One region of the Kitasatospora sp. UYEF31 genome, then DNA from elsewhere that is predicted to be linked to it. Evidence: riboswitches for the same ligand, from Rfam matches in the RefSeq annotation. Region 1 holds a riboswitch; the other holds the start of a gene.

The links. A riboswitch is a leader RNA that binds a small molecule or an ion and turns the genes downstream of it on or off. The one in region 1 is predicted to bind S-adenosylmethionine.
Region 2: linked by a shared signal. The riboswitch ahead of AC0Z36_RS24790 (aminotransferase class V-fold PLP-dependent enzyme) and the one ahead of thrC (threonine synthase) in region 1 are both predicted to bind S-adenosylmethionine.

Annotation. Positions count from the first base shown of each region.
Region 1 covers NZ_JBXAWK010000032.1:29,062-40,671, reverse strand. Annotated here, with positions in the region: gene AC0Z36_RS17410 (HelD family protein) at 181-2,325, shown strand; gene AC0Z36_RS17405 (HD domain-containing protein) at 2,682-3,338, shown strand; gene AC0Z36_RS17400 (DUF4031 domain-containing protein) at 3,433-3,696, opposite strand; gene groL (chaperonin GroEL) at 4,060-5,685, opposite strand; gene AC0Z36_RS17390 (cold-shock protein) at 6,200-6,403, opposite strand; gene AC0Z36_RS17385 (MoaD/ThiS family protein) at 7,007-7,282, opposite strand; gene thrC (threonine synthase) at 7,333-8,610, opposite strand; SAM riboswitch class I at 8,627-8,771, opposite strand; gene AC0Z36_RS17375 (glucosyl-3-phosphoglycerate synthase) at 9,007-9,990, shown strand; gene AC0Z36_RS17370 (hypothetical protein) at 10,205-10,354, shown strand; gene AC0Z36_RS17365 (hypothetical protein) at 10,367-10,498, shown strand; gene AC0Z36_RS17360 (hypothetical protein) at 10,604-10,888, shown strand; gene AC0Z36_RS17355 (alpha,alpha-trehalose-phosphate synthase (UDP-forming)) at 10,964-11,610, shown strand, end outside.
Region 2 covers NZ_JBXAWK010000063.1:14,393-26,002, forward strand. Annotated here, with positions in the region: gene qcrB (cytochrome bc1 complex cytochrome b subunit) at 1-1,574, opposite strand, end outside; gene qcrA (cytochrome bc1 complex Rieske iron-sulfur subunit) at 1,577-2,671, opposite strand; gene qcrC (cytochrome bc1 complex diheme cytochrome c subunit) at 2,668-3,468, opposite strand; gene ctaE (aa3-type cytochrome oxidase subunit III) at 3,509-4,072, opposite strand; gene AC0Z36_RS24765 (hypothetical protein) at 3,981-4,184, shown strand; gene AC0Z36_RS24770 (cytochrome c oxidase assembly protein) at 4,211-5,296, shown strand; gene AC0Z36_RS24775 (hypothetical protein) at 5,301-5,687, shown strand; gene AC0Z36_RS24780 (response regulator transcription factor) at 5,977-6,408, shown strand; gene trpD (anthranilate phosphoribosyltransferase) at 6,630-7,682, shown strand; SAM riboswitch class IV at 7,879-7,997, shown strand; gene AC0Z36_RS24790 (aminotransferase class V-fold PLP-dependent enzyme) at 8,095-9,486, shown strand; gene AC0Z36_RS24795 (Lrp/AsnC family transcriptional regulator) at 9,561-9,848, opposite strand; gene AC0Z36_RS24800 (rhomboid family intramembrane serine protease) at 9,889-10,728, opposite strand; gene AC0Z36_RS24805 (exonuclease domain-containing protein) at 10,793-11,497, opposite strand; gene AC0Z36_RS24810 (hypothetical protein) at 11,605-11,610, shown strand, end outside.

The sequences.
Region 1 (11,610 bases):
CTTGCACCGCACACGCGCCGCCGCTTAGTCTGGCGGGCTCCGCTGTCCACACCGGCACCTGTGCCGCTCCACTGCGCTTTGCCCAGCGGTGTCCTCTTACGTCCGCCCCCCGCTTCGCTGCGGGCTGACGCCGGACATCGCGGCGGAGATTGAGCACCAAGCCCTGTGTATGGAGCAGTCATGCCCGCGCCCGTCTCCCCCGCAGTTTCCCTCGCGCTTCCCACAGATCCTTCCCCCGTGTTTTCCGCCGAGCCTTCGCTCGCCGCCGAACAGGCCCACCTCGCCGCCGCCCGTAGCGCCCTGCGCAGCATGCGCGAGGAAGCCGAAGCCCTCGACCTGACCGATGTCGGCGGCAACAAGGTGTCGAACGAGATCGTGTACGGGCTCATCCAGCTGCGCATCAAAGCACTGGCCGACCACGCCGACACCGCCCTGTTCTTCGGCCGGGTCGACGGACACTGGGGGGCCGGGGGGATCGCCCCCCGTAAACACAACTCGGGTGGTTCGGACGGCAGTGAGCCCGTCGAGGTCACCGCCGACCCGACCCGCCCCCTCGAACGCTTCTGGATCGGCCGCCGCCACGTCCACGACGCAGCCGGCGACCCGATGGTCGTCGACTGGCGCGCGCCCATCTCCCGCACCTTCTACCGGGCCACCCGCAAGGACCCGATCGGCGTCGAACTGCGCCGCCGCTTCGGCTGGACCCGTGGGGAACTGACCGCGTACGAGGACGAACACCTCACCGACGTGACCGAAACCGACACCGCGAGCGGCATCCTCGCCGCGGAGATCGAACGACCCCGGGTGGGGCCGATGCGCGACATCGTCGCGACGATCCAGCCGGAACAGGACGAGATCGTACGGTTGGACTTGAGCGAAACGGTCTGCGTGCAGGGGGCGCCGGGAACCGGGAAGACCGCCGTCGGCCTGCACCGTGTCGCGTGGCTGCTCTACGCCTTCCGCGATCGGTTGCACCGTACGGGAACCCTCGTGGTCGGCCCCAACAAGTCCTTCCTCGACTACATCCAGCAGGTGCTCCCGGCGCTCGGTGAGATCGAGGTCGGGCAGACCACCGTGGAGGACCTGCTCGCCCGGGTCCCGGTCAAGACCGCTGACACCGCTGCGGCCGGGCGGGTCAAGGGTGACGCGCGGATGGCCGAGGTGCTGCGCCGGGCCGTGTACGCCGGAGTCGCCGCACCGGTGGAGCCGTTGCTGCTGCTCCGCGGTTCGCGCCGCTGGCGGCTGGCCGCGTATGAGATCGAAGAGGTGCTCGACGGTCTCAAGTCCCGCGACCTGCGCTACGGCGCGGCCCGCGATGCCCTGCACCAGCGGATTTCCCACGCGCTCCTGGTGAAGATGGAGGACGGCGGTGAGGCCCCTGACGACCGGGTGCAGAACGCCGTCGCGCGGAGCAAACCCGTACGGGACGCCGTCAACGCCGTCTGGCCGGCGGTGGACCCGGCGAAGCTCGTGCTGCGACTGCTTTCGGATCCGGAGTTCCTGGCCGCCTCGTCGGAAGGCATCCTCACAGCCGACGAACAGTCAGCGATCGGGTGGCCCAAGCCCGCCCGCGGAGTCAGGACAGCTCCTTGGGCCCCCGCCGACACCGCGCTTGTCGACGAAGCCTTCGACCTCGTCGAACGCACCGCCAGCCTCGGCCATGTTGTGGTCGACGAAGCGCAGGACCTTTCCGCGATGCAGCTGCGCGCGATCGGCCGCCGCTGCTCGACCGGTTCGGCCACCGTGCTCGGCGACATCGCGCAGGGCACCACCCCGTGGGCGACCCCGTCGTGGGCCGAGACGCTGAAGCACCTGGGCCGCCCCGACGCGCGCGTCGAGGAGCTGACCCGCGGTTTCCGCGTGCCGCGGGAGATCCTCGACTTCGCGTCCCGACTGCTGCCGTCCATCGCTCCCGGCCTGGCTCCGGCGTCTTCCGTCCGGGAGGCACCCGGATCTCTGACGATCATTCAGACTGACGATCCGACCAGTGAACTGCGGGACACCGTAAGCAAGTTCCTCGCTCTCGAAGGCTCCGTCGGCCTGATCGCCGCCGACGCTGACATCCCCCGGATCGCCGCCGCCCTGGCCGATATCCCGCATCTCCCGCTGGGCACGGACAGCCGGTCCGAACGCTTGACGCTTGTCCCCGCGACGCTCGCCAAGGGCCTGGAGTACGACCACGTGATCGTGGCCGAACCCGCCGCCATCGTGGCCGCTGAAGCCTATGAACGCAGCGGTCTGCGTCGCCTGTACGTGGTGCTCACGCGCGCCGTGTCATCCCTCGCAGTGATCCACACCACCCCCCTTCCGGAGGTGCTTTTGTGACGAACTCACCACTACAAGTGAAGCATGAGTCGATCTACGTAAGATTTGTCCTTACTGAGAATGCGCCTTGCAAAGATGCGGTCGGCGACCCGGGGGCCCGCAGTGGCAGGTTTCGCTGGCCGTTCCGGATGACACCCCAAGCATCGTGGTCATCGATGAAGTCCCCTGGCTGGTCGAGCAGGACAGCGAGTGCGAAGGCGCTCTACAGACGGCCTGTGGCCAACGCCTGTCCCGGAAACCAGTCCTGCTGATCACCGGCGGGTTCCCCCCTGTCGCAGTTGCCTCAGGTGACACGCCACGTCGGCCCTGACAGCGAAACCGGTACAGAACCGCAGTCCTCTGACATGCTGTCCGACGTGGAACGCACCCAGGAATCCGCCCACGGGCTGCTGATCGACTACTGGACCCGACTCACCGGCGACGATGCCGATGTGGTCGTGCAGGATCTGCTCGCCCGCTACACCGAGCCGCACCGGCACTACCACACGGCGGGGCACCTGCTCGCGGTGCTCGACCTGGTGGACGAGCTGGCGACGTACGCCGACGACGCTGACGCGGTCCGCCTCGCCGCGTGGTTCCACGACGCCGTGTACGACCCCGCCAGGGCCGACAACGAGGAGCGCAGCGCCCGGCTCGCCGAGCGCGCCCTCAACGAGTCAGGGCTGCCGCAGGAGTACATCGACGAGACGGCCAGGCTGGTCCGCGAGACCACCCTGCACGCCCCCGCCGTGGGCGACTGGAACGCAGCCGTGCTGTGCGACGCCGACCTCGCGATCCTCGGCTCTGACCCGCAGGTGTACGAAAAATACGCCGACGCGATCCGGCGGGAGTACCACTTCGTGCCGGAGGAGGCGTTCCGCAACGCCCGCGCCTCGGTGCTGCGTGACCTGCTTGAGCTGCCGACGCTGTTCCACACCCCGCTGGGCATCGAGCGCTACGAGGCGAAGGCCCGGGCGAACATCCAGGCGGAGCTGGTCCGGCTTGAGGGCGGCATCCCGCAGCAGTCAGCCTGATCCGTCTTTACCGCGTCGGTCAGGTACAAAAGTGCCCTTCTTGATCTCTACAGGGGACTTTTGTACCTGACCGACGCAGCCGAACCGACGCGGCTCAGCCCGGGAACTTTCTCTTCCGCAGCCCGCCCGCGGTGAGCCGGGCCACCAGTTCCTTGCCGCCGACCTGCTGCGCCCCCAGGGCTACCGCCGCGGCGTGGTACTCCGCGGGGACGTCGTAGTGGTCCCGCTCGAACGCTTTCTCCGGCACCCCGAGCCGCCGGGCGAAGTCGTGGAGTTCTCCGTACGAGACATCGCTGACCAGGTGGGACCACAGACGCCCGTGTCCGGGCCAGGTGGGTGGGTCGATGAGGATCGCCATCCTCCAATGATCCCGCAGCCGGTGCGCGCCGGCGGGGACAATAGGGGGATGGATCTCGAGGAAGCCCTCCACAGCGCCCGCGCCCTGGTCCTACGGGATCTGAGAGTCTGCGGTGCCGAGACACCCCGGAAGTGGTCTCCGTCGTCGAGGACGCGGTCGCCGGGCGCCGATGGTGGGTGGAGCAGTGGCCGGGCTGGGTGAGCTCTAGCTGTGTCGATCATGTACAAAAGTGCCCTTACCGATCTCCGTAGGGGACTTTTGTACATGATCGACACGGCTGGATCCGGGAAGGCGAAGGGGCGGCACCCCGGCTGACGCCGGGATGCCGCCCCTCAGTTGTGGATCAGCTGGTCCCCCAAGGGATCAGAAGTCCATACCGCCCATGTCCGGAGCGCCGCCGCCGGCGGCGCCACCCTTCTCGGGCTTGTCAGCGATGACGACCTCAGTGGTGAGGAACAGCGCGGCGATCGACGCGGCGTTCTGCAGCGCGGAGCGCGTGACCTTCGCCGGGTCGATGATGCCCGCGGCGACGAGGTCGACGTACTCGCCGGTCGCGGCGTTGAGACCGTGACCGGAGGGCAGGCTGCGGACCTTCTCCACCACAACGCCGCCCTCAAGGCCGGCGTTGATCGAGATCTGCTTCAGCGGAGCCTCGACAGCAAGGCGGACGATGTTGGCGCCAGTGGCCTCGTCGCCTTCCAGCTCCAGCTTCACGAACGCGAGCTCGGCAGCCTGGAGCAGGGCCACGCCGCCACCGGCGACGATTCCCTCTTCGACGGCGGCCTTGGCGTTGCGCACCGCGTCCTCGATGCGGTGCTTGCGCTCCTTGAGCTCAACCTCGGTCGCGGCGCCGGCCTTGATGACAGCGACACCGCCCGCGAGCTTGGCCAGACGCTCCTGGAGCTTCTCGCGGTCGTAGTCCGAGTCGGAGTTCTCGATCTCGACGCGGATCTGGTTGACCCGGCCGGCGACCTGGGCCGACTCGCCGGAGCCGTCCACGATGGTGGTCTCGTCCTTGGTGACGACGACCTTGCGGGCGCGGCCCAGCATGTCCAGGGTGGTGGCGTCGAGCTTGAGGCCGACCTCCTCGGAGATGACCTGACCACCGGTGAGGATGGCGATGTCACCGAGCATGGCCTTGCGGCGGTCACCGAAGCCGGGAGCCTTGACGGCGACCGACTTGAAGGTGCCACGGACCTTGTTGACGACGAGGGTGGCGAGAGCCTCGCCCTCGATGTCCTCAGCGATGATCATGAGCGGCTTGCCGGACTGCATGACCTTCTCAAGGAGGGGCAGCAGGTCCTTCAGCGAGCCGATCTTGGAGTTGACGATCAGGATGTACGGGTCCTCGAGGACCGCTTCCATCCGCTCCATGTCGGTGGAGAAGTAGGGCGAGATGTAGCCCTTGTCGAAGCGCATGCCCTCGGTGAGCTCAAGCTCAAGACCGAAGGTGTTGCTCTCCTCGACGGTGATGACACCTTCCTTGCCGACCTTGTCCATCGCTTCGGCGATCATCGCGCCGATCTGCGGGTCGGCGGCGGAGATCGAGGCCGTGGAAGCGATCTGCTCCTTGGTCTCGACATCCTTCGCCAGGATGAGCAGCTGCTCCGAGACGGCCTCGACGGCCTTCTCGATGCCGCGCTTCAGTGCCATGGGGTTGGCACCGGCCGCGACGTTGCGCAGGCCTTCGCGGACCAGGGCCTGGGCCAGGACAGTCGCGGTCGTCGTACCGTCACCGGCGACGTCGTCGGTCTTCTTCGCGACTTCCTTGACCAGCTCTGCGCCGATCTTCTCGTACGGGTCCTCCAGCTCGATCTCCTTGGCGATGGATACACCATCGTTGGTGATCGTGGGGGCGCCCCACTTCTTCTCAAGGACAACGTTGCGACCCTTCGGGCCGAGCGTGACCTTGACGGCGTCCGCGAGCTGGTTCATCCCGCGCTCGAGGCCCCGGCGGGCTTCCTCATTGAACGCGATGATCTTGGCCATGTGGTGGGGTCCTCCCAGAAAGCGGGGTGGATGCATAGGACCGCGCAGGCGCCCGCGACGGACGGTCTGGCCGACCTCGGCGATCCTGTTTGCCGTGGTCGTCCAGGCCTCACCGGCCCGGTCCGTTTATCACTCTCGCATCCAGAGTGCTAACGCCAATCATTAGCACTCGCCTAGGGTGAGTGCAAGCGACTCGGGTCGGTTGCCTGGTCAGAGACCCCGTCCATGAGCCGGGCGCAGCACCGGATACTCAGTCATCTGGTCCAACGTTCCGGCTGCCGGGAACATGCCCGTACGTCCACGGCACTTCACGCCGACTGCGCTTCCCTGGCTCAAACGGCGTCAAGGCTCCGAGCGGCGTCAAAGCTCCGAACGGCGTCAAGGCTCCGAACGGCACTGAGGCCCGGACTGCTCTTCCCGGGCCCGGACAGCGTTGAGGCCCGGACCCCGTCGGGGGTCCGGGCCTCACAACGCTTGAATGTGGTGCAGATGAGGATTGTGAGAAGCCCCAGACTCAGACAGCCAAGCGGACCATGTCGGCCTGCGGGCCCTTCTGCCCCTGCGAGATCTCGAATTCGACTCGCTGCCCTTCCTCAAGCGACCGGTACCCGTCCATCTGGATCGCGCTGTAGTGGACGAAAACGTCCGCACCACCGTCGACCGCGATGAAGCCGTACCCTTTTTCCGCGTTGAACCATTTGACGGCGCCCTGAGCCATTCCGAACTCCCCTGCTGCTTACTGACCCTTTCACAAAAGCTGCGCTGCACAGCCCCGGGTCGTCCCCACTGTCACCACGTGCCAGAACCAGTACGTGGAACTGTCCGACCGCGGCTGAATGTATCCGGATGGGTGCCCGCTGCAACAGGTCAAACGGACGAGAATTCCAGCGAAGTCAAAACCTCCCAAAAGCGGCATAGGCAAACTATTGCGGCATATACCTACGGGATATTTACCGCATACCGTGCCAAGTCGGATGCAATCTCACAGGCCGGCGGTCCGGCTGCTTTCCCGGAAATACCAAAAGGCCGAAAACTGGCAGGTTACGCACCGCGTTGTCCGATCTCTCGCACGTCCACCCGGCTTAACCGGAGCGCTCAAGAGCGTTCGAGCACTCCGCCCTTCCCCTCCGACACTTGCATCACACATGGAAAATCCGCCGCACAGTCACGCTGTGCGGCGGATTCCCTATTGCGCATTCGCTTTGATTACCGAGCGTCAGCAGACTTCCCTGACGCGGCCCGGCCCGGCCCCCGCGGCCACCGCCTGTATCCACCCGGGGACCCAGCCCCCGGCCCTTCGGACAAAGCCCGCGGCCCGGCCTCAGCCCCCCGCGACCGCCGGGATGATCGAGATGTTCGCGCCCGCCGGAGTGGGCGTCTGGAGGCCCTCCAGGAAGCGGACATCGTCGTCGTTCACGTAGATGTTCACGAAGCGGCGCAGCTTGCCCGCGTCGTCGAGGACGCGCCCGGCGATGCCCGGGTGGCCCTTCTCCAGCGCGTCGATGATCTCGGCCAGGGTGCCGCCCTCGGCGGTGACCTCGGCGGAGCCGCCGGTGTAGGTGCGCAGGATGGTCGGGATGCGGACGGAAACGCTCATGGTTCTCTTCTCCTCAACAGCAACGGCAACGGCAGGGTGCGGACGGAAGCTCAGGAGTCGAGCCCGGCCTGGCGGAAGGCGTCCAACGTGGGACGGATCGTCGCGGTGACGCCCGTGGTGGGCACGATCGCGTCGAGTGTCTTGAGGCCGTCGCCGGTGTTGAGGACGACGGTGGTGGCCTCCGGGTCCAGCTTGCCGTTCTCGACGAGCTTGCGCAGGCATCCGACGGTGACGCCGCCGGCGGTCTCACCGAAGATGCCTTCCGTACGGGCGAGCAGCTTCATGGCGTCGACGATCTCGGCGTCCGTGACGTCCTCTACGGCACCGCCGGTGCGGTTGCAGATGTCGATGACGTACGGGCCGTCCGCCGGGTTGCCGATGGCCAGCGACTTGGCGATGGTGTTCGGCTTGACCGGGCGGATCGTGTCGTGACCGGCCTTGAAGGCTGCGGAGACCGGCGAGCAGCCCTCGGCCTGGGCACCGAAGATCTTGTACGGCTTGTCCTCGACCAGGCCCAGCTTGATGAGCTCGCGCAGTCCCTTGTCGATCTTCGTGAGCTGCGATCCGGAGGCGATCGGGATCACGAGCTGGTCGGGCAGTTCCCAGCCAAGCTGCTCGCAGATCTCGTACGCCAGGGTCTTGGAACCCTCGCCGTAGTACGGGCGGAGGTTGACGTTGACGAAGCCCCAGTCCTCACCGGCGGGGTCGCCGATGAGCTCCGAGCAGAAGCGGTTGACCTCGTCGTACGTGCCCTCGATGGCCACCAGCTCGCCGCCGTAGACAGCCGCGGTGACGACCTTCCCGGCTTCGAGGTCGGAGGGGATGAACACGCACGAGCGCAGGCCCGCCCTGGCCGCCGCGGCACCGACCGCGCCGGCGAGGTTGCCGGTTGAGGAGCAGGACAGCGTGGTGAAGCCGAACTCACGTGCGGCCTCGACGGCGATGGCCACCACGCGGTCCTTGAAGGAGTGCGTGGGGTTTCCGGAGTCGTCCTTCACGTACAGCGTTTTGATGCCCAGCTCGCGGGCCAGGTTGTCGGCCTTGACCAGCTTGGTCCAGCCCGGGTTCAGGTTGGGCTTGGAGGCGACGTCCGCGGGGACGGGCAGCAGCGGCGCATAGCGCCAGATGTTGTTCGGTCCCGCTTCGATCTGCTCGCGGGTGACCTGGCCGAACTCGTAGGCGATCTCGAGGGGGCCGAAACACTCTTTGCAGGCGAACTCCGGGCCGAGCGGCGAACGGGCGCCGCACTCCCGACAGGACAGGGCCACTGCGGGGCCGAAAGCGGCCGAAGTGGCCGTGGGGGTTGCAACGATCGTGGCGGAAGCCATGGCGAAGCCTTTCCTCTCCTCATCTTCCCCTCGACGTGTTCGCCGAGAGCCGGAGTTGGCACCAGTCCAGACCGTCGACCGGACAGGAAAATGTCACAGTCGGTGATCGGATGGTTGCCGGGGCTTCTACGGGCCGGTCCCTCTGCCCCTCTGGATGAGCTCTATGACGGTTCCGATCCCCGGTCTCCGGGGGTGATCCGTGTTTGTCCGACCTGACGTGCGATCGTCGTAGGTCGTGGCGAAGACTGTAACCGACACCCGGTCCGCGGATCATCAGGGTTCCGGTACGTGGGACGCGGATCGCCGTAAAGAGGACAGTGACCGTACGGATCCAGCCAGCCGGCAGCCGTCCGGGACGCGCCGGGAACCACCGGGGACGAGTAGGGGAAGAACGACGTGCTGCCCGAGGTGAGCCGCTGGCTCGAGCGACGCTCCTCCACCGCTGCCCAGTGGCCCGTGGACCGGCTCGTCGACGCCAAGCGCGCGTCCGGGACGCGGATCAGCCTGGTGCTCCCGGCACTCGACGAGGAAGCCACCGTCGGGGAGATCGTGCGGGTCGTCCGCAAAGAACTGATGGAGGCGGTCCCGCTCGTCGACGAGCTGATCGTCATCGACTCCGGATCGGCCGACCGGACGGCGGAGGTCGCCCTGGAAGCCGGGGCGCACGTCATCGCCCGCGACGACATCCTCCCCCGCATCCCCGCGCGGCCCGGGAAGGGCGAGGTTTTGTGGCGGTCGCTGCTCGCCACTTCCGGCGACATCGTCGCGTTCGTGGACGCCGACCTGCGGGACTTCTCCGCCGACTTCGTCACCGGCATCCTCGGACCGCTGCTGACCGACAGGTCCGTGCACCTGGTGAAGGCGATGTACGACCGGCCCCTGGAGATCGGCGACACGGTCGTCCCCGCGGGCGGCGGCCGGGTCACCGAGATCGTCGCGCGTCCGCTGCTGAACATGTACTGGCCGCAGCTGGCCGGATTCGTCCAGCCGCTGGGCGGCGAGTACGCCGCCCGCCGCTCACTGCTCGAACGCCTCCCCTTCCCGTGCGGCTACGGCGTCGAGACGGCAATGCTCATCGACACCCTGCATCTGGTCGGCCTGGACGCGATGGCGCAGGTCGATGTGGGGGTGCGCCACCACAGCCACCAGGGCGACCTGGGCCTGGGCCGGATGGCCGGCGAGATCTGGCAGGCCGCCGCCGAGCGCCTCCACGCCGACGGCCGGATGACCCAGAACCCGGGCGAGCTCAACACCGTCTTCAGCCAGTTCGAACGGACCGAGGACGGCTTCCAGCCGCGCAGCACCGACATAACCGCGGTGGAGCGGCCGCCGATGGTCACGGTGCCGGAATACCGGGCCCGGCAGGCCCTGGCGGGCTGAGCGGATGACCCCGGTGGGGCACCCGAGCACAGTGGGCGCTCCATACGTTCGCAGGCCGAACAAGAATCGAACAACCAACCATTCGCTTAAGTGAAGCGAAGGCGAAATCCTTCAACGGGCTGGGTATCGTCAATACGGTGCGGTGGTGGTCAGCCAAGGACGTCACCCCAAATCCGATATCGCCGCCGCTCCGGACCGAGCCCGAGCAGCAGGCATGGCAGTCAACTACGCCAAGAACGGGCACCGCTGGGGATGGGTGGTCTGCGCCCCCTGCGGCGAGCGTCTCCCCGTCTGGGGAACGCCGAGGAGCCCCGGCAACGAGGCCAACAAGATCGATCGATTCGTCAACCGGCATTCCCACTGAGAGGAGACAGCAGTGGCCGACTGGAACTTCGAACTCACTCTGAACCGAAATCCCACCGACGGTGAGATCGACGCCATCTACGAACACCTGGGTGAAGGCGACTGCACCCCCACCGTGCGGGACCGCGGGCCCGCGACCCTGTAGTGCGACCGGGAAGCGGACACCCTCCTCGACGCCGTCGCTTCCGTCTTCCACGGGCTGCGCCAGATCCCTGACCTGCGTGCGGTCGGCGTCGTCCATCATGACGATGTGACCCTCGGCGAAGCCGCCCAGCGGCTCGGCACCACCGTGCAGTCACTGCACAACTACTCCATCGGGAAGCGCGGCCCCGGCGGTTTCCCCGCTCCGCTCGCCACGGGTGGGGTGAGCTTCTATTCGTTCCATGCCATCGCCGAGTGGATCCGCGACAGTCTGGGACGGGAAGTCCCCGAAACCCACCCCGAGTTGATCATCGCCGACCTGCTGATCCGCGCCTCGGTCCTGGGTGAACAAATCAATCGCTCCCCCAAGCGGTTCTTGCGGCAGGCGACCTGAGGCAGCCCCCACCACACCCCCCGGTGTGACCGATCACGCGATTACACCCCCGACCTGCCGGTTATGGTCCCCCCTATGAGCACTCCCCCCACCGCACAGGTCCTGGTCGCCTCCAACCGGGGGCCCGTCTCGTTCACTTCCGAGGACGACGGCTCGCTGTCCGTCAAGCGCGGCGGCGGTGGTCTGGTGTCGGGGCTGTCCGCGGCCACCGGCGGCTCCGACACCGAAGCGGTGTGGGTGTGCGCCGCACTGGCCGACGCCGACCGGGAGGCCGCGCAGAAGTCCCCGGGGGGCCGGCTCGACCGGGGCGGGTTCGACGTGGGCGGTGCGGCGGTGCGGATGCTCGACATAGACGAGCAGACCTTCACCCGGGCTTACAACGGCATCGCCAACTCGACACTGTGGTTCGTCCACCATCTGCTTTACGACACTCCGCTGATGCCCGTCTTCGATCGGGAATTCCGTACGGAATGGTCTTCTTATGCGGCCTACAACCGGGCCTTCGCCGAAGCACTCGCCGAAGAGGCCGCACAGGGCGCACGCGTCGTCGTGCAGGACTACCACCTGACGCTGGTCCCCGGCATGCTCCGTGAGTTGCGGCCCGACCTGCGGATCGGGCACTTCTCGCACACCCCGTGGGCACCCGCCGACTACTACCGGATGCTGCCGGACGATGTCGCGCGCGAAGTGCTCGAAGGCATCCTCGGGGCGGACCGGGCCGG
Region 2 (11,610 bases), on a different contig from region 1:
TTCGCGAGCTTCGCCCGCAGCTTCTGGCCGAGGCTGGTCTTCTTCGCCACGCCGTTCTCGTCCACGGCCGGCTCGAGCGCCACCGGCTGGTGCTGCTCGTGCGAGGTGAGGATGTGCATCTGCTCCTGGTCGAGCGGTTCGTGGATCTCGATGAACTCGCCGTGCGGAAGCTTCTTGATGACACCGCTCTCGCGGCCGTGCAGGACCTTGTCGCGGTCCCGCCGCTGGAGGCCCTTGGCGATCCGGACGGTGGCCATGTAGGCCAGCACCGGGCCGACGAAGAACATGACCCGGCCGATCCAGGTGATCGTGTTGATCGACAGGTGGAAGTGCGTCGCGATGACGTCGTTTCCACCGCAGACCCACAGCACGCCGTACGCCACGATCCAGGCCACACCGATACCGGTGCGGGTCGGGACGTTGCGCGGGCGGTCCAGGATGTGGTGCTCGCGCTTGTCGCCGGTGATCCACGCTTCGAGCCACGGGTACGCGGCGATGCCCATGAACAGGACACCCGGCAGGATCGCCGACGGGATCAGCACGTTGAAGCTGAGAGTGTGGCCCCAGATGTTCCACTCCCAGTTCGGCATGAGCCGCAGGGAGCCTTCCAGGAAGCCGATGTACCAGTCGGGCTGCGAACCGGCGGTGATCTGACCCGGGTGGTACGGACCGTACGCCCAGATCGGGTTGATCTGCACCAGTGCGGAGATCGCCGCGATGATGCCGAAGACCACGAAGAAGAACCCGCCGGCCTTCGCCACGTACACCGGCATCAGCGGTGCGCCCACGACGTTCTTCTCGGTGCGTCCGGCACCGGGGAACTGGGTGTGCTTGTGGTAGAAGACCAGGACCAGGTGGACGGTCAGCAGACCGACCATGATCGCCGGGACCAGCAGTACGTGGACGGTGAACAGCCGCGGCACGATGTCGTGGCCGGGGAACTCACTGCCGAACAGGAAGAACTGGAGGTAGGTGCCGACCAGCGGCACCGCCAGGATGACGCCGTTGGCGATGCGCAGACCCGTACCCGACAGCAGGTCGTCGGGGAGCGAGTAGCCGGTGAAGCCGTTCACCATCGCCAGCACCAGGAGCAGGAACCCGAACAGCCAGTTGATCTCGCGCGGCTTACGGAAGGCACCGGTGAAGAAGATGCGGAACATGTGGACGAACAGGGCGGCGACGAAGATCAGCGCCGACCAGTGGTGGATCTGCCGCATGAGCAGACCACCGCGGATGTCGAAGCTGATGTCGAGCGACGACTTGTACGCCTCGGACATCGGGATGCCCTGGAGCGGTGTGTAGGAGCCGTTGTAGACGACTTCCATCATGCTGGGCTTGAAGAACAGCGACAGCCATACGCCGGTCAGCAGCAGGATGACGAAGCTGTACATCGCGACTTCACCGAGCATGAACGACCAGTGGTCCGGGAAGACCTTGCGGATGTTCTTCTTGGCGAGGCCGTAGATCCCCAGGCGCTCGTCGAAGTAGTCCGCGGTCTTGACGCCCGGGTGGTCGTTCTTGATCGGCCGCGGCTCCGTGCTGGTGGAGTGTGCGGTCTTGGTGTGGGCGCTCATGGTCAGCCACGCTCCCAGAAGCTCGGGCCGACCGGCTCGACGAAGTCGTGCATCGCGGCCAGGTCGCCGTCGGCGTCCACCTGGATCCGCAGCTGCGGCAGCGAACGCGCGGCCGGGCCGAAGACGACCTTGCCGTTGTCGGCCAGGTCGAAGGTGGACTGGTGACACGGGCACAGCAGGTGGTGCGTCTGCTGCTCGTACAGACCGATCGGGCAGCCCACGTGGGTGCAGATCTTCGAGTACGCCACGATGCCCTCGTGGCCCCACTCGAACTCACGCTTGGACTTGATGTCCCGGGGCTCCAGACGGACGAGGAGGATGGCGGCCTTGCCCATCTCCTCCAGGAAGTTCTCCTCGGCCGGGTGGACGAGACCGTGCTCGAGCTCGGCACCGTCCTCGCCCTTCTTCGCCAGGCCGGGCGGGCGCGCCATGGTCAGCGCGCCCTTGACGATCATCTCGGGGCGCAGCGGCCTGCCGGTCGCCTCGTTGATGAGCTTCATGCCGGGCTTCCAGGCGGTGTGCCGCAGCTTCGTCCCGGGCAGCGGGCCCAGGTCGCGCAGCAGCACCACACCGGACAGCGGCACCAGGGCCAGCGCACCGATGAGGGTGCGGCGGATCAGCGGGCGACGGCCGATGGCGCTGTCCTCAGCGCCCTCGATGAAGCCGCGGATGGCCGTCTCGCGGGCGTCCGGGTCGGAGGCCGCGGGGTGCCGCTCGTCGACGAGCTCGACGTCCGACATCAGCGTGCGGGCCCAGTGCACGGCGCCGGCGCCGATGCAGAACAGGGCCACGCCCAGGGTCATGCCGAGCGCGAGGTTCTGCGCGTTGACATTGCCCAGGTAGAAGACACTGATGATCTTGTCTTTGTCGATGCCGACGTAAGCGGCGATGAAGCCGACCGTCGCGACCATCGACACGATGAAGAGGAACGCCACCTGGCGCTCGGCCTTGTCGGCCGCCTTCTCGTCGATGTCCGTGCGTCGCGGCTCGTGCGGGGGCAGGCCAGGATCGGCGAACGGATCGTCCGTCGTCGCTACGCCGCCGCCAGGTGCGTGCACCTGGGGAAGCACTTCTTCTGACATGTCTTGGCTACTCACTTGGTCCTGGCCTTGGAGGTCCGGGCGGCGATCCAGACGGCGCTCAGGATCAGGGCGCCGAGAGCGAAGATCCACACGAACAGACCCTCGGAGACCGGCCCGAGATTGCCAAGGGCCAGACCGCCGGGGTTCGAGTCGTTCTTAGTGGTGTGTTCCACGTACGTGACGATGGCCTTCTTCTGCTCCTCCGGCATCGACGCGTCCGGGAAGGACGGCATGCTCTGCGGGCCGGTGAGCATGGCCTCGTACATGTGCTTGGGGTCCACGCCCTTCAGCGGCGGAGCGAACTTGCCCTCGGTCAGGGCACCGCCCGCGCCGGAGAAGTTGTGGCACTGCGAGCAGTTCGTACGGAACAGCTCGCCACCCTGGGCGATCAGCTTCTCGTCCGGGGTGTAGAGCTTCGCCTCCGGCTTGGCGGGGCCGCCGAAGGAACCGATGTACGCCGCGAGCTGGTCGATCTGCGCCTGGGTGTACACCGAGGGCTTGCGCGGCATCTGGGCGCCGGGCTGCTGTGCGGGCATCCGGCCGGTCGCGACCTGGAAGTCGACGGCCGCGGCGCCCACACCCTGGAGGGAGACGCCGTCGGAGCCGCCGTCGGCGTTCAGGCCGTGGCAGCTGGAGCAGCCGCTGAGGTACAGCTTCTTGCCCTCTTCGATCGCGATCGAGGTGTTGCCGTTCTCGGCCTGGGCCTTGCCCGGCGAGAACGCGGCGTAAAGACCCCCGGTGACCGCGAGCGCGAAGAGGAGGACGACGAGCGCGGCTAGGGGGTGGCGCCGTCGTGCTGAGAGCTTTTTCACGAAAAACCCCGGTCTGTCTACGTGTTGGGTCGGTGGTCGGCTACTGGATGACGTAGATCGTCGCGAAGAGACCGATCCACACCACGTCCACGAAGTGCCAGTAGTACGACACGACGATCGCGCTCGTCGCCTGCTCGTGCGTGAACCGCCGAGCGGCGTACGTCCGGCCGAGAACAAGCAGGAAGGCGATGAGACCGCCCGTCACGTGCATGCCGTGGAAGCCTGTGGTCAGGTAGAACACCGTGCCGTACGCCGAGGACGAGAGCGTGAGCCCCTCCTTGACGAGTTCGGTGTACTCGTAGACCTGACCGCCGACGAAGACCGCGCCCATGATGAACGTGATCACGAACCACGAGCGGAGCTTCTTGACGTCCCCGCGCTCGGCCGCGAAGACGCCGAGCTGACAGGTCAGTGAGGAAAGCACCAGGATCGTGGTGTTGACCGCCGAGAACGGTACGTTCAACTCACCGGCCCCATGGGCCCAGACCTCGGCTCCTTGCACCGAGCGAATCGTGAAATACATCGCGAACAATGCCGCGAAGAACATCAGCTCCGACGCCAACCAGACGATCGTGCCAATGCTGACCAAATCGGGCCGCTGCACGGCGCTGTGCGCTCCGGGTGCCGGCCCTGCCTCTACAGAAGTTGCTGTCGCCACGGCCGCCATTATTGCGGTCGCGGAAACCGGCCACACTTCGGGGGGCAACTTAGGGTGAACGTGTCAGGTCTAGGCTTTGGTTCCGTGACCGGCACTGCGAGTGGCCCGGATCTGTACCTGGCACATGCGACACCAGGGAACATCCCGCCCCAACTGACCCCGATAAGGCTCCTGACCGGCTGGGTGTTCGAACCCCTGCCGATCCTGGTGGCGCTGCTGTTCGGCGGCCTCTACCTCTACGGCGTGCACAAGCTGAAGGCCGGCGGCAACCCCTGGTCGCCCTGGCGTACGTTCTCGTTCCTGGGCCTGGGCCTGGGCACTTTCCTGATCGCGACCGAGTCCGCGCTGGCCGCGTACGACACGGTTCTGCTCAGCGTCCATATGGTCCAGCACATGGTGCTCAGCATGGTCACGCCGATCTTCCTGGCCCTGGGCGCGCCGATCACGCTGGCCCTGCGCACGCTCCCCCGGAAGTGGAGCAAGCGCCTGAACTCGGTGCTCCACAGCCGGATCGCGAAGGTTTTCACGTTCCCGGTGGTCGCCGGATTCATCTTCGTACTCAACCCGTTCGTGTTGTATTTCACGCCCTGGTACGAAGCCACGCTGAACAACTCGTTCCTGCACGACCTGAACCACGTGCACTTCGTGATGATCGGCTGCCTGTGGTTCTGGACGCTCCTGGGAATCGATCCGATGCCGCGCGTGTCGTTCCCGATGCGGATGCTCGCGGCCTTCGTGACGCTGCCGTTCCACGCCTGGCTGGGCATCGCGATCATGAGTTCGAAGGACCTGATCGCCGGAGACTGGTACCACGACCTGGGCCGGACCTGGGGCGCGTCGATCGCCTCCGACCAGGAGACGGCCGGCGGAATCCTGTGGTCCAGCGGCGACATCATCGGCTTGATCATGTTCATGACCCTCTTCTTCCAATGGGTGAAACAGTCCGAGCGCGAGGCCAGGCGGGAGGACCGCAGACTGGACCGCCTGGAGCTCATCGAGGCCGGTCGTACGGCCCGTGCGGCACGTCTGGCCGGTGCGGACGGAGCGGCTTCCGCCGCCGGATCCGGCGGGGACGGAGTGGGCCGTACGGATGACTCCAGCCGTACGAGTGACACCGACTCGGCCGAACGGGTGACGACGGAGCCGTCGGCGCCGTCCGGGGAGAAGTGACGCGGTGGTCTTCGGCCGACTGTTCACGCGCCGCCGTGCGGTGCCGCCGATCGTGGACGACGGGACGCTGACCGTCCTGGAGTCCTGCGCGGACCCCGCGGTCGCCGACTCCGCCGTCGTCGGCCGGCTGACCGCGGCCGGACACGACCCGGAAGCCGGTCCGTACGTCGTCCGCTATCTCCTGCGGCTCCCGGACGCCGACGCGGTCGCGGAGGCCGGCCGGATCCTCGCCGGGGACGGCTGGACGATCCGGGCCCTCCCCGGCGGCCTGACCGGCGTCTCCCGGCAGCAGAAGCCTGACGGCCTCGAACTGTCCCGCGAGCGCAGCCGCATGGCCGGACTGGCCCAGCGCCTGGGCGGCGACGCGGAAGCCTGGGAAATCCTGCGCTGATCTGATGCCGGGCTCCAAGCGTCGGCGTTTTCCTCCCTCCCTTGGACTCCCTCCCTTGGACTCCGTCCGGGAGGTGCCCCCGCCGTCGCTTCGCTCCGGAGCCGCTCGGCGCCGACGCGTCGCCCGGTCAGGCCGCGTCCGCCGGACGCGCTCCCTCGCTTCGCTCTGTCGCCTGACGGGGGTGCCGCTTCGCTCTGTCGCGATCTTTGGCCTACCGGCGCCCCTGATGCCCTAATGTTGTCCGCGTCACATTCCGTGGAGTCCTATTTTCGACCCGGACAGGTGGGCAATGGCGCACAGCAGTGACCAGCACGGCGGCGACAGCGTGAAGGTCCTCGTCTACAGCGACGACCGCAACACCCGGCAGAAGGTCATCCTGGCCCTCGGCCGCCGCCCCGCCGCCGACGTGCCGGCGGTCGAGTACTTCGAGTGCGCCACCGAGCCCGTGGTCATCGCCGCCATGGACAAGGGGGGCATCGACCTGGTGGTCCTCGACGGCGAGGCGACCCCCGTCGGCGGTATGGGCATCTGCCGGCAGCTCAAGGACGAGATCTACCAGTGCCCGCCGGTGCTGGTCCTCGTCGGCCGCCCGCAGGACGACTGGCTGGCCACCTGGTGCCGCGCCGACGCGGCCGTGGCGCACCCGCTGGACCCGATGGTGCTCGCCGGGGCCGCGGCCGACCTGCTGCGCAGGCGCGCGGCGGGCCTCACCCCCGCCTGACGGAGCCGCACCCGCGGAGCGATGGGCGCGAAGCGTCCCGGAGCGCGTCCGGAGGGCACGGTCCTTCCGGGCGACGCGCGGGCCCCGGAGCGCTGGCGACGGGGACGGGGACGGGAGGATGACGCCCGCGCCCGGCGCCCGGCATCGGATGAATAAGCTCTTGCCGTCCTCGTAATGACGTATGACGGGAAAAGGAGCGGACCATGGGCGGCCATCGCGCGATGACCGGCAACGACCTCGAGCAGGTCCGTTCCTGGCCGGGGATACTGTCCGCGCTGATGCGCGGTCAGGACCTGCCGACCCAGGCCACCGCATGGGCGATGGACCAGGTCATGTCAGGGGCGGCCACGCCGGTGCAGGTCGCCGGGTTCATCGTGGCGCTGCGCGCCAAGGGCGAGACGGTCGACGAGGTCTCCGGGCTGGTCGAGGCGATGTACGCGCACGCGACCACGATCACCGTCCCCGGGCGGATCGTGGACGTCGTCGGCACCGGCGGCGACCGGGCCAAGACGGTCAACATCTCCACCATGTCCGCGATCGTCGTCGCGGGCTGCGGCGAGACCGTGGTCAAGCACGGGAACCGGGCGGCCTCCTCGGCCAGCGGCTCGGCCGACGTGCTCGAAGCGCTCGGGGTGGTGCTCGACCTGACGCCGGAGCAGGTCCGTACGACCGCGGTGGAGACCGGCCTGAGCCTGTGCTTCGCGCAGCGCTTCCACCCCGCGCTGCGGCACGCCGCGCAGGCCCGCCGGGAACTCGGCGTACCGACGACGTTCAACTTCCTCGGCCCGCTCACCAACCCGGCCCGTGCCATGCACAACGCGATCGGGGTGGCCGATCTGCGGATGGCCCCGATCGTCGCCGGAGTGCTCGCCGACCGCGGTGCGAGCGCGCTGGTGTTCCGCGGCGACGACGGTCTGGACGAACTGACCGTCACCACCACCTCGCAGGTGTGGATCGTGCGCGACGGGGAGATCCGGGAAGACCGCCTCGACCCGCGCGACCTGGGGATCCCGCTGGTCCCGATCGAGGCCCTGCGCGGCGCTGACGCGGCCTACAACGCCGACGTGGCCCGGCGTCTCCTGGACGGGGAGAAGGGGGCCGTACGCGACGCTGTGGTGCTGAACTCGGCCGCCGCGCTGGCGACCCTCGGGGACGGCGCCGGATCGCTCACCCAGCAGTTGGCCGGCGGCATGGAGCGGGCGGCGGAGGCCATCGACTCCGGCCGGGCCCGGGCGGCCCTGGACCGCTGGGTGGAAGTGACCCGCGCCTACTGAAGCACGGGACAGGGAACCGCGGACCCCTTCCGTACCCTCCTGAGGGGTACGGAAGGGGTCCTCTTCCGTGGGGGCGGCAAACCGGGGGTTTGTCCTGAATCGGGATCAGGTGTCGTGGTGGGACGCCGGTCCCAGAATGCGGGACACAGGGGAACAGGGTTGCGACAGAAGATCCGGTCTGTCGATAATCCATGCAGGTCACGAGTGACAGTTTTCAAGGCCCCGGCTGGCTGTCCGGCAACCCTCCCTCCGCGGCGGGGTGCCCCCGGGTGACGACCAGGCTGTGTGCGAAGACGCATACGGCAAGCGCGGACCCTTAGCGTTGCCCTGGGCAGGACGAACCAGACGGCAGTGTCGCTGAAAGCCTCTCCGGCCAGGCGCCAGGGGTCCAGTAAGAACCCTGGAGTGACGTATGTCGTCGTACGCCGAAACGGCCGTTCCCTGTTCTGACACCGGCACCATCGCCGCGCCGCTCGCGGTCGCCGGACGCGACATCGAGGTGCCGCTGGTCACCGGCGGCACCGTGCAGTACGCCGCGCTCGACTACGGCGCCAGCGCCCCCGCCCTCCAGCGGGTGTGGGACGACGTGGCCGCCTACCTGCCGTACTACGGCAGCGTGCACCGCGGCGCCGGCTACCTCTCGCAGCTGTCCACCGACCTGTACGAGCAGAGCCGCCGGACCGTCGCCGGTTTCCTCGGCTGCCGCGAAGACGACACGCTGCTGTTCACCCGCGGCACCACCGACTCGCTGAACCTGCTCGCCGACATCCTGCCCGCCGGCACCCGGGTGTTCGTGTTCGAGTCCGAGCACCACGCCGCGCTGCTGCCGTGGCGGCGCGACTCCGGTGTCTCGTACCTGCCCGCCCCCGCCAGCCCCGCCGAGGCCGTCGCCACCCTCGACGCCGCGCTCGCCCAGGCCGGCCACGGTCCGCGCCTGGTCTGCGTGACCGGGGCGTCCAACGTCACCGGCGAGATCTTCCCGGTCGCCGAACTCACCGCCGTCGCCCACAGGCACGGTGCGCGGATCGTCCTGGACGCCGCCCAGCTCGCCCCCCACCACCGGGTGTCCGTCAAGGACCTCGACGTGGACTGGATCGCCGTCTCGGGGCACAAGATGTACGCCCCGTTCGGCGCGGGCGTGCTCGCCGGACGCGCCGACTGGCTGGACGCGGCCGAGCCGTACCTGGCCGGCGGCGGCGCGTCGAAGAAGGTCACCCTCGACTCGGTGGAGTGGAACCAGGGCCCGGCCCGGCACGAGGCCGGCTCGCCGAACGTGATCGGCGCCTACGCGCTGGCCTCCGCGTGCAAGGCCCTCCAGGAGGCCGGTCAGGACGAGCTGGCGGCCCGGGAGGCGCAACTGCTCTCCCGGCTGCGCGCGGGACTCGCCGCAGTGCCTGAAGTCCGTACGCTCGAACTCTTCGGCCCGGACTCGGACCGGGTGGGCGTCCTGTCCTTCGTGGTCGACGACTGGAACAGCTCACGGTTCGCCGCCGCACTGTCGGCCGAATACGGCATCGGTGTGCGCGACGGGCTGTTCTGCGCGCACCCGCTGGTGCGCCGCCTGCTCGGCGGCCGGGCCGACCAGCCCGGGGAGTGCGGGGCGCCGGACGCGCCCGACGGTGAACTGAACCTCAACGCCATCCGGGTGAGCTTCGGCGCGGGCACCCCCGTGGAGCACATCGACCGCTTCGTGGCGGCTGTCACGGAACTCGTGGAGCGTGGGCCCCGCTGGGAGTACGCGGTCGAGGGCGGCCGCTGTATCGCCGTCGGCGACCCCCGGGACACCACGAAGCTGCCGGTCTGACGGTTCCTGACCTTGTGCCGCAGCGCCCGGCTTCCGGGCGCTACGGCGGAACAGACCGGAGGCGTACGGATTCCTCAGACGCCGTCGTCCAGCCCGATGGCGAACGCCGCGTCGAGGTCGTGCTTCGAATACGTACGGAACGCGATGTGCGTCGCCGTGTGCTCGACGCCCGGGACCTTGTTGACCCTCCCCGGGATGACCTCCGCCAGGTCGTTGTGGTGCGGCACCCGCACCATGACGACCAGGTCGAACTCGCCGGTGACCGAGTACACCTCGCTGACCCCGTCGATCGCGGTGATCGCCTCGGCGATCTCGGGGATGCGGTCGACGGCTGCCTTGACCTGCACGATCGCGGTGATCACGGGGAATCCTTTCGCACACTGACGGGGTGTCGGCACGAGCCTATCCGGACGGCGGTACGGCCGACGGGGCAGCTGTGTCCAGCTCTGCGACCGGTGCCGCGACCGGTGCCGCCGGGCCGCGCCGCCGGTACAGCAGCCAGGCGTAGGCGAAGCCGAGGACGAACCCCACGACGTGCGCCGAGTAGGCGATGTCCGCGTCGCCGCTCACCCCGATGCCGCGGAAGTACAGCCACTGGAGGACGAAGTACACCCCGAGCACCAGCCACGCCGGGAAGCGCAGCGGGAGGAACAACAGCAGGGGCACCAGCGAGGTCACCCGGGCCCTGGGGTACAGGAAGAGGTACGCGCCCAGGACCGCCGACACCGCACCGGACGCGCCCACCAGCGGCTGCGCCGACTTCGGGTCGGTCAGGGCGAAACCGTACGTCGCCACGTAGCCCGAGACCAGGTAGAACAGCGTGAACCGGACCCGGCCCATGCGGTCCTCGACGTTGTTCCCGAAGACGTACAGGTAGAGCATGTTGCCGATCAGGTGCAGCCAGCCGCCGTGCATGAACATCGCGAACAGCACGGACAGCACCGGCGACTTGTCCGACGTGTCGGTGCGACCGCACTTCACCGGCGGCCCCGACTGGGTCCGCACCAGCTCCGGGGTGCCGGCCAGCGGCCTGCCCGACATCAGTTCCCGGGGGATCGCGCCGTACCGGTAGTAGTATTGCGATTCGGCGCACACCTGCTGCTGCGGGTGCGGGGCGTCCCCGCCACGCCCGAACCCGGACAGCGGACTGAGCAGGAACACCAGCACGTTCGCCGCGATCAGGGCGTACGTGACCACAGGAGTCCGCCGTACCGGGTTCACGTCGTGTACGGGGATCAGCATCCAACGATCGTCACCCGAAGGCGGGACCACGGCCCGGTGGACGGGGCACGGTCATCCGTACGGCCTAATGGGGCTTTCCGGCAGCCGGAGTGGACCGCTCCACCAGGCCGCGCAGGTCGTGGACCCCCGCCTCGTGCAGCCGCGCCAGCAGGCCGCGCAGCACATGCACCGTGGCCCGGCAGTCCGACGCAGCCCGGTGCGCCGGCGGGGCCGGGGACTCGAAGTGCGCGGCCAGGGTCACCAGTCTGTTGTTCCGCACCTCGCCCGGCTCCAGGACACCCCGCGCCAGCGTCAGGGTGTCCACCACCGTGAACTCCGGCCAGTCCAGCCCGCAGGCCCGGCACGCGGCCCGCAGGAACGCCGTGTCGAACGGGGCGTTGTGCGCCACCAGGACGCCGTCGCGGGCGAAGTCGAGGAACGCCGGCAGCACCAGGCGCAGCGGCGGCGCCCCGGACACCGTCGAATCGGAGATCCCCGTCAGGGTGGTGATGAACGCCGGTATCGGAACGCCCGGTTCCACCAGTGAGGCGAACTCGGCCAGCACCTCGTCGCCGCGCACCCGCACCGCCGCGATCTCGGTGATCCGCTCGCACTCCGGGTCGAGGCCCGTCGTCTCGACGTCCACGACGACGAACACCTGGTGCTCCACCGGCGCAGCGCGCGCCGGGTCCTGACCCGCGGGCGGGTTTCGCCCGGCCCCGTCCAGGGCGGTACTGTCCGGCGGGGCCGAGCCGTCGTGGCCCGGATCGCCGGGCATCGTGCTGTCCATAGGACTGGACGGTACGGTTCCGCCCCGACACACCCCCATACCGACCCCGCGCGGGTGCGCCGGCCCCGTGGCCCCGCCCCCTGCGGGTGCACCAGAGAGGAACGCGCATGTCG